2 regions of the Shewanella sp. VB17 genome follow, and region 2 is predicted to be linked to the other one. Evidence: riboswitches for the same ligand, from Rfam matches in the RefSeq annotation. Region 2 holds a riboswitch; the other holds the start of a gene.

Region 1 (4,931 bases), 1.1 Mb from region 2:
GGGTGATCCGATAAACCTGAAAGATCCCAGTGGTCATTTCGCGCTCATGAGCTTGTTAATTGGCGCGATTGTCGGCGCTGTGGTGGGTGCCAGCATCTCCGCCGCGGCCGAAGGAATACGCGCTGCGGCAACTGATACTAAATTTGACTGGAAACAAGTCGGCATAGGCGCGGCCTTGGGCTTTATCAGTGGTGGCTTTGGCGCTGCCGCTGTTGGGGCTAAAACAGGTGCTCAAGTGGGCTTAGCGGTGGCAGACGCCGTCGTCTCTGGTGCGGCTGATTTTGGATTAAATGTAGCAACAGGCACAGATACAAAACAGGCCGGGATTAATGCCGGTATTGGCGCCGTTATCGGCCTAGCGACCTTTGGCCTTGGCAAAGGAATAAATAAAGCGGGTCAATCTTTATCGGCAGTCAACCGCCGTATTGCTAATGTTAAAAACATAGGCTTAAGTGGTCGAGGCGCCACAAAAGCCGCTAAAAAGTGGGCCCCTGAAGGATTTGGCATTGCCAAGGATCCACGTATTGATATGCATCTTAATAACGGCACCTTTAATGGAAAACCACTTTATATTCACTACACAAGTAAAGAAGGCTATGAGGCAATATCTGGTAGTCACTACTTCAGAGCAACGCCAGATTATTCTAGACGTGGAGTCAAAGCCAGTAACTCAGTCTATCTCGCGCAAGCTAAAGATGCCATGAGTAATGAGCAAGCTCATCTAAATCTATTTCTTGGTGAAGAGAAATACAGTAATAGTGCCACCCATAGTTTTGTGTTTAGTTTTAGAGATCAACAATTTCTAGAACCAAGAGCAATCACCCTAGGAAGCACAATCAGTGAAGTGACTTATCCAGGGAATATCCCATTTAAAAAAATTGATCTTATTTATTCTGGTGTTAACCCATTCACATAGGCGTTTTTTACAAAATCGAAGAATAACAAACTAAATGATATCCATAGAGAGGCTGGCTGGGCATGAATAATATTAACAAAAAAATCCATATAAATTTATCCGTCAATGAATCACGCAGACGCTTTATAAAACATTCATCCCTCTTAATGGCGACCTCACCTCTTGCGGGACTCTCCCCTGCGGTTGCTAGTGCTGCTGGGCAAATTGTCAACGTCAGTGCAGGCAAAAGCTCGCTTGCAAAAAACAGCTTAGGCTTTAATGGTGAGCGGCAAGATTCAGCCACGGGATTGTATCATTTAGGCAAGGGTTATCGTGTTTATAACCCGGCACTGATGCGCTTTCACGCTAGTGACAGCATGAGCCCGTTTGGCAAAGGCGGGATTAACTCTTATGCCTATTGTCTGGGCGATCCGATAAACCTGAAAGATCCCAGTGGTCATTTCGCGCTCATGAGCTTGTTAATTGGGGCGATTGTCGGCGCTGTGGTAGGCGCCAGTATTTCCGCTGCCGCTGAAGGAATACGCGCGGCGGCAACTGACACTAAATTTGACTGGAAGCAAGTGGGGATCGGTGCGGCTTTAGGCTTTATCAGTGGCGGTTTTGGCGCTGCCGCTGTTGGGGCTAAAACAGGTGCTCAAGTGGGCTTAGCGGTGGCAGACGCCGTCGTCTCTGGTGCGGCTGATTTTGGGTTAAATGTGGCCACCGGTATTGACACCAAACAAGCGGGGATCAACGCAGGGATCGGCGCCGTTATCGGCCTAGCGACCTTTGGACTTGGCAAAGGAATAAGTAAAGGATTCACATCAACAAAAACGCGATTCCCCACTGGAATGAACAGTACGATTACAAGTGCTAATAAAGGCAAGCCAGTAGGTCGTAATTTTCTTTTGTATCAAGGAGATCCTAATCAATCTTCGAGTAGACTCGTGCTCACTTCTCACGGTATGGCTTCACCAACGGCTGGGTTCACTGCTGATACCAAGCTAAATTATTATGCGCCTCATGGTAAGGCGCTGGTCGATCCGGGTTTATCAACTGCGACCGGAGGTACATTATTGCCCACGGAAATCATTGGACAAGGGCATAAATCAAAAACTTATTTACTGTCCAATTTTCCGGAGGACACTGCACAACAAATGCAATATACCGCCAAAAGGAGTCAGATTGATGTGATGGCCATTAGACCAGGAAGAGTCACCACTAACAAGCAATTACTAAAATCATTACAAAAAGCCGGTTTACGCTATTCTGAAATCGACATGATCCATTGTCGATGTCACACCCCATTTGGAGGTGGTTTTGATGCACTCTATAAATAAGTAAGATCGCGTATCCTCATTGGTGCCCTTAATTAACATTAGGGGTGCTACTCAAAAACTGAACCACAATAGATACATGAGTAATAAAATGTTAACTTCAGTTAACGCAATGTTTATTAAGGTTAATATGTCAATTTTTTTGCATTATTCGTTTGCATTTGTTAATAGCACATATCATGATTGCAACCATGTGACAGCGCTGTCATTGGGTTTCACTATAATTAAAGGCAAACCAGTTGAAATACTGGGACGCAAAACCTCCGGTCTAAGGGTAATTGTTACCTAGGATAGCGGGGTTACTACAGGATAGATTGTTAATCATAAGAATAACCTGTACTTGCGTTTAATTGCCTCATTGATGTTATTCACTCAATAGGGAACGAATTATGTTCAATACAAAAATATCAACCACCGCTCTTTTGGTCGCATCCACGATTGGAATAAGTGCCTTTAGTGCCAGTATCCAAGCTGCCATTCCAAGTGCCCCTACCATTCAGTATGGTGACACTAAATTTGCCATTGTTGAGATCAGCCAAACAGCGACAGCCTACAATGAATTGGTTACCGTTAACGAAGCTGCTAACGTCTCTGTTGCTTGGGACATTTGGTATGGTGAAGTGGGCGATACCGCCCAAGTGTTACTCGATGATAACATCGTGTGGGAAGGCCCATCGAGCACATCAGGAAAAGCCAGCTTTAGCGTAAAGGATAGCGGACGTTATCAGATGCTAGTGCAACTTTGTAACAGTGATGGTTGTACTAGCAGCGCAGCGAAAGAAATTTTGGTCGCCGACACCGATGGCAAACACCTCGCACCTCTTAATACCCCATTAATGGAAAACAATCGTCCTTATGCCAATCAATCCGGTAAAGTGGTTGGTGCTTACTTTGTTGAATGGGGCGTCTATGGCCGCAAATTTACAGTGGATAAAATTCCGGCACAAAACCTCACCCATATTTTATACGGCTTTACTCCTATTTGTGGTGGTGATGGCATTAACGACAGCCTCAAAGACATTGAAGAAGGAAAAAGCTTCCAATCTTTACAAAAGGCCTGTCAGGGACGTGAAGATTTCAAAGTCGCGATACACGATCCTTGGGCAGCGATACAGTTAGGGCAAGAAGGTGTTAGCGACTATGCTGATCCCTATAAAGGTAATTTCGGCCAATTAATGGCATTGAAACAAGCCAACCCTGATTTAAAAATTCTGCCTTCAATTGGTGGCTGGACCTTATCCGATCCCTTCTTCCAATTTGGTGATAAAACCAAACGAGACACCTTCGTAGCCTCAGTCAAAGAATTTTTACAAACCTGGAAGTTTTTCGATGGGGTTGATATCGATTGGGAGTTTCCTGGTGGCGATGGCGCTAATGGTGATTTAGGCAGTAGTAGTGATGGGCAAACCTATGTGCTCTTAATGCAAGATCTACGTAATATGCTCAATACGTTGAGTGACGAAACTGGTCGCAGTTATGAATTAACATCAGCCATTAGTGCCGGTGATGATAAAATAGCCAAAGTGGATTATCAGGCTGCACAGCAGTACATGGATTATATCTTCTTAATGAGCTACGACTTCAATGGGGGTTGGAGCAATACTGAGCTGGGGCATCAAACATCGCTTTACGATGCAAGTTGGGATCCTAATACCCGTTATACGACTGACAAAGGCGTCAAAGCACTATTAACTCAAGGTGTGACACCGGGTAAAATCGTGGTCGGGGCAGCTATGTATGGTCGTGGCTGGACGGGCGTGCATGATTATCAAGATAACAACCCCTTTACTGGCACAGCAACAGGCAAGATAGCAGGGACATGGGAAGATGGCGTTATTGACTATCGCCAAATCGTTAATAAGCACATGGGCAGTGATTGGGAATATCATTACGATGAAACCGCTGAGGCACCTTATTTATTCAAAGCCTCTACGGGTGACTTGATCACTTATGATAATGAACGTTCAGTTAAAGCAAAAGGCCAATATGTAATTAATCATCAGCTGGGCGGCATGTTTGCTTGGGAAATCGATGCTGATAATGGTGACATACTCAATGCTATCCATGAAGGATTAGGCAATGGTGAAGGCACCACTCCACCAGCTAATAAAGCGCCCATTGCCAATGCAGGTGCTGATTTGAATGTCACAGGACCTGCAGACATCACCTTAAATGGCAGTGGTTCTTACGATCCTGAACACGAAATACTGACTTATGCGTGGACACAAACTTCAGGCCCTAGCGTGAGCATTAGTCAGGCTAATCAAGCTGAAGCAAAAATGATACTGACTGAAACCTTTGAGGATGTTGAATATCAATTTAATTTAACCGTAACCGATCCACAAGGGTTAACGGCTGATGACACGGTCAGGGTGATCAACAAAGCTGACACGCCAAATCAAGCGCCTATTGTGAGTGTTAATCCCACAGTGACCGTTGAGTCAGGAAAATCTATCAGTATCACTGCAACGGGATCGGATCCCGATGGCGATCCATTAACTTACCACTGGACGGTACCTGCACAGATCTCTGCCTCAGGCTCAAACACGGCAACATTAACGCTCACAGGTTCAGATGTCGATACCAGCACAGATTATCCTTTGAGTGTGCTGGTCTCCGATGGCTCACTTGATGCTAGTGCTGTTAGCACACTCACGGTTACACCGAGCCACACTGGAGGTAGCTGCACCGTTACCGAT
Region 2 (4,931 bases):
ATAGGGATCATGGTGAGGGCGCTAAACTCAAACATCTCTCGCTCAATCCCTGCTAATGCTTCACAGGGGCGAACGTACACAAGGTTTTCTAGACGGATACCGAATTCATTGGCTCGGTAGTAACCTGGTTCATTGGAGAGCACCATTCCGGGAAGCAGCGGGACATCATTACTGTTTTTTCCGATCCGTTGTGGCCCTTCATGGACGTTTAAGCAGTGACCGACACCATGGCCCGTGCCATGATCATAATCAAAACCGTGTTGCCAAAGGTATTGGCGCGCAAACCCATCGAGTTGTTGCCCTGTGGTTCCGCGAGGAAAGCGTGCTTGATCTAAGGCAATGTGTCCTTTTAGGACTAAGGTCACCATCTTTCTTTGTTCATCGCTGACCTGACCGATAGCGATGGTACGAGTAACATCTGTGGTGCCATCGAGGTATTGAGCCCCAGAGTCTACAAGATAGAGGCTGTTATTGGTCATTAATGCTGGCGTGCCATTGTTGTGGTTGTAATGACACATGGCTGCGTTGGCACCTACCGCAGAGATGGTATCGAAACTTGGCTCTAGGTATTGTGAGTCGCTTAAACGAAAGGTTTCTAGCTTATCGGCAAGTTGACCTTCATCAAAGAAGTTGTCGGCTGCGACTTCAGTGTCTAGCCAGGCCAGAAAGCGAGTGACGGCAACACCATCACGGATATGACAGGCTTTTATGCCGGCAAGTTCGCTGGGGTTCTTCTGCGCCTTGATGAGAGAGACGGGATCAGAGCCTGCAATTAAGTTGGCACCAGCTTGTTCTGCGGTCAGTTGTGACCATGCGTTGGCTGAGTGTGGATCTGCCAGTAGTTTACTGCCCGAAAGCGACTTTAAGGTTGGTTCTAGCTCAGTTTCAGCTTTAAAGCTGACTCCAGTACCGACATGGGTATTAATTCCTGTCGGCAGTTTATCTAATTGAGTAAAAACGAGCATATCACCGTTGGCGTGGAGTAGTGCTGAGCCTAAGATAACAGGTAAGCGAGGCACATCGCTGCCACGAATATTGAGCAACCAGCAAAATGAATCAAGCGAGGTGATAAGGGCCATATCAGCGCCAGAGTGGTTAACTATGTTACCGATCTCAAGGCGTTTTTGTTGACTGGTTTTTCCGGCGCTGTGGTGATCAAATAAGATTGCCGGCGCCGCTGAAGCCGCGGGTCTGTTTTGCCAATGGTTGTCGATAGGATTATCTTTAATAGCAATAAGTTGCATTGAGGCTTTAGTGAATTCAGTATTTGCTTTTTTTTGCCAACTTAATGGATGTAAGCGTGGATCATAGCCGATACGGGCATCAGCCGATAAAGTATCGACTAACCACTGAATTTGTGGAGTATCAGTTAGGCTTAAATATTGAAAAAGTTCACTATCTACCTGTTGTCGGACTTGCAAGGTGTAACGGCCATCGACAAAAATTGCTGCGCTATTTTTTAATACGATAACCATTCCTGCTGAGCCTGTGAAATGGCTTATCCATTGCAAGCGTTCATTACGTTCTGGTACATATTCACCTAAATACTCATCGGCCCGTGGGATAATAAACGCATCGAGGTTATCTTGGGCCATGTCGTGACGCACAGCATCGAGGCGTGAGGCAATGGTAGGTATCATATTAGCTCCAGTGATGGCTGAACGTGTGGATATGGGATGTTGATCAGCAGGGGTTAGCATTGCCTATGATTATCGCAGCTAACATTAGACTAGGGAAGTGACGCAAGCGTGATTTTTTTCATGTAGATTTAGCGTATATGTCAGCTACTTAAGCTTTTTTCGCGAATAATGGTTGCAATTAGCGACATTTTGCCACTATTTTCGAATGATTGTTAACACGAAAATAGTGGGCAGAGTAAGGTTAAGCTTCTGTGATAATCACAAAACCACGGGTTTTATTTTGATCTTGAGTTGCCATTGCTTGCAATAGATCGTGTGTGCTGACCCATACCCATGTTTGATAGGTGTTAGATACGTCCATAATAAGAAATGAATCGGATGTTTCATCATAGGCGGCTAAAGGTGAAAAGTGCCCACTACCCTGTTGATTTAAGGTCTTTCTAGAATAATTAGCGATCACATAGCTATCGGGTTGCTCAAGGGCACGTTTGAGTTGTTCCTTGGTTGATAGGACATAATTAGCATCGTCGAGTTGCTTTGGCATGACATTGGTGGATTGAACCTTTAGGGCTAAAGATTCGGCCAGCGCCGTGATCTCAGATAGCTGCATACCGTAATCGTGTTTTCCGCCTTTAATTTTAGGCTCACCTAATATCTGTGCCCGTGTTTTGTTGCTCTCTTTGAGTATCGACTCTTGGCTGTAGCGATGAAATAGGGGACTGACGCCTTTGGGGAAATAAGCGCCTTCAGCTTGAGTGAGGCGACTGTTATCTAAAGGAATGTCGGTATTTTCCGGGGAAGATCGCAGGGTATTAGCAATAATGACCATAGAAGCCACACCGCAGAAGGTCTTATTTGATTGTCCTTCAAATTGAGGGGCTAAATGGAAAAAATCTTGTTTTATCTTGGCAGCGCTGAGCCGGCTGACTCCCTCTTGGCTAGCCCAATCTAGAGTGTCGCCTGCAAAACTTGGAGCTTGTGATAATAACAAGATAAAGCAAGTCAGAGGGGCTAAGTATCGCTTCTTTTTTAATAACATCTAAAGTCTCATTAAAGTGAATACCTGTGCTGACAGGCATGATCTAATTATCGAGAGGTATTTTTAAGAATGACCACTTAATTTACCAATTAAATTTTATTCATTTAGATTAATTTTTGTTGGTCTAATAGGTATCTCTGCGGCTTTTTAAAGGCTGTTTAGCATGCTAATAAATCATCAATTTACATAAAAGTAAGCATGTGACATTGCATATTTTATCAAATATTACCTATGCTAATAATGGCTGACAGCGTTGTCATCCTATCGCTAACATGTATCTATATAAAGGCAGACCAACATAAAAGTTGGCACGCAAAGCCTCCAAATTAAAGAGATGGTTTGAGAGGGAGAGCTCTCAAAATCATGGTGGTATCTATGAACGTGGGGATATTACAGGGCGTTTCTTCATGTAGTGCTCGATGATTCAGATTACTGATAAGGTCAATGGATCAGGTACTCGTGGTATTCAAGATAGGCTTTACTCCTGTTGGTGCTTTGTTTGTCTTATTTTGATGAATGTATAAAAATAACAGAATAAGGACATCCAATGGTTAATACAAAACTATTCATGGCTGGGTTAGTCGTTGTAGGGGGGATTTCAACATCAGTGTATGCCGCCCCTGGAAAACCGACTATCGGCTGGGGTGAAACAAAATTTTCGATTATAGAAGTCAATCAATCTGCTTCTGCATATAACCAACTTGTGACGGTTAAGGATGCCGCCGAGGTCTCTGTTAGTTGGAGTTTGTGGAGTGGCTCACTCGGTGATAGAGCTAAAGTGTTACTTGATGGGGTTGAGGTGTGGTCTGGAGCATCAACGGCTTCTGGGGTCGCTAATTTTAATGTGCGCCAAGGTGGGCGTTATCAAATGCAGGTGGCGTTATGTGATGTTGACGGCTGTACGTTAAGTGACGAGAAATCCATTATTGTTGCTGACACCGATGGTAGTCATCTATTGCCGCTCGATACTCAGTTTGGTGAAAACAATCAACCTTATACTAATCAATCTGGCAAGGTGGTTGGCAGCTACTTTGTTGAGTGGGGGGTGTATGGCCGCCAATTCCCGTTAGATAAGGTTCCGACCAAGAATCTCACTCATATTCTTTATGGTTTCACGCCTATTTGTGGCGGTGATGGCATCAATGACAGTTTGAAAGAAATAGAAGGGAGTTTTCAATCGCTGCAGCGTGCTTGTAGTGGCCGTGAAGATTTTAAGGTGGCGATTCACGATCCGTGGGCTGCGCTGCAAATGCCTCAGTTAGGTGTCAGCGAATATTCAGACCCTTATAAGGGCAATTTTGGCCAGTTAATGGCCCTTAAACAGGCACAACCTGATCTTATTATTCTTCCTTCTGTTGGCGGCTGGACCTTATCTGATCCTTTTTACTTTTTGGGCGATAAAATTAAGCGTGATCGTTTTGTCGCTTCAGTGAAAGAGTTTTTACAGACTTGGAAGTTTTTTGATGGGGTTGATATCGATTGGGAATTTCCTGGTGGCAAAGGGGCGAATCCTGACTTAGGCGATCCTGAAACAGACGGTGAAACCTATGTTTTACTGATGAAAGAGTTACGTGCCATGCTTGATGAGTTAAGCATTGAAACCGGAAGGGATTACCAGTTAACCTCAGCGATTAGTGCGGGTGCGGATAAAATTGCGATAGTCGATTACCAAGATGCACAGCAATACATGGATCATATTTTTCTGATGACTTATGACTTCTACGGAGGATGGTCTAATACTGATTTAAACCATCAGACTGCGCTTTATGCCGCAAGCTGGAAACCAGAGACTGAATACACTACTGAGATAGCCGTAAACAAACTGTTAGCACAGGGGGTGACACCAGAAAAAATAGTGATTGGTACGGCCATGTATGGCCGTGGTTGGACTGGGGTTAATGATTATCAAGATGGCAATCCATTTACGGGAACAGCAACAGGAAAAGTAAAAGGAACTTGGGAAGGTGGCGTTGTCGATTATCGTCAGATAGTGAATGAATATATGTCTGGTGAATGGCAATACGAATATGATGAAGTTGCTGAGGCGCCTTATGTATTTAAACCATCAACGGGTGATTTAATTACTTTCGATGATCCTCGCTCTGTTAAAGCCAAAGGTCAGTATGTCACAAGGCATCAGTTAGGTGGGTTATTTGCTTGGGAAATCGATGCTGATAATGGTGATATTCTCAATGCCATGCATGAAGGTTTAGGTCATGGAGATGACACAATTCCACCTGTGAATAAGGCGC

The links. A riboswitch is a leader RNA that binds a small molecule or an ion and turns the genes downstream of it on or off. The one in region 2 is predicted to bind cyclic di-GMP.
Region 1: it holds a riboswitch for cyclic di-GMP, as region 2 does, so the genes downstream of both, HQQ94_RS12240 (glycosyl hydrolase family 18 protein) here and HQQ94_RS07340 (glycosyl hydrolase family 18 protein) in region 2, are expected to answer to the same signal.

What each region holds. Positions count from the first base shown of each region.
Region 1 covers NZ_JABRVS010000001.1:2,851,224-2,856,154, reverse strand. The annotation lists gene HQQ94_RS12250 (RHS repeat-associated core domain-containing protein) at 1-916, shown strand, start outside; gene HQQ94_RS12245 (RHS repeat-associated core domain-containing protein) at 979-2,235, shown strand; cyclic di-GMP riboswitch class I at 2,452-2,539, shown strand; gene HQQ94_RS12240 (glycosyl hydrolase family 18 protein) at 2,622-4,931, shown strand, end outside.
Region 2 covers NZ_JABRVS010000001.1:1,723,658-1,728,588, forward strand. The annotation lists gene HQQ94_RS07330 (aminopeptidase P family protein) at 1-1,640, opposite strand, end outside; gene HQQ94_RS07335 (phytochelatin synthase family protein) at 1,882-2,679, opposite strand; cyclic di-GMP riboswitch class I at 2,957-3,074, shown strand; gene HQQ94_RS07340 (glycosyl hydrolase family 18 protein) at 3,227-4,931, shown strand, end outside.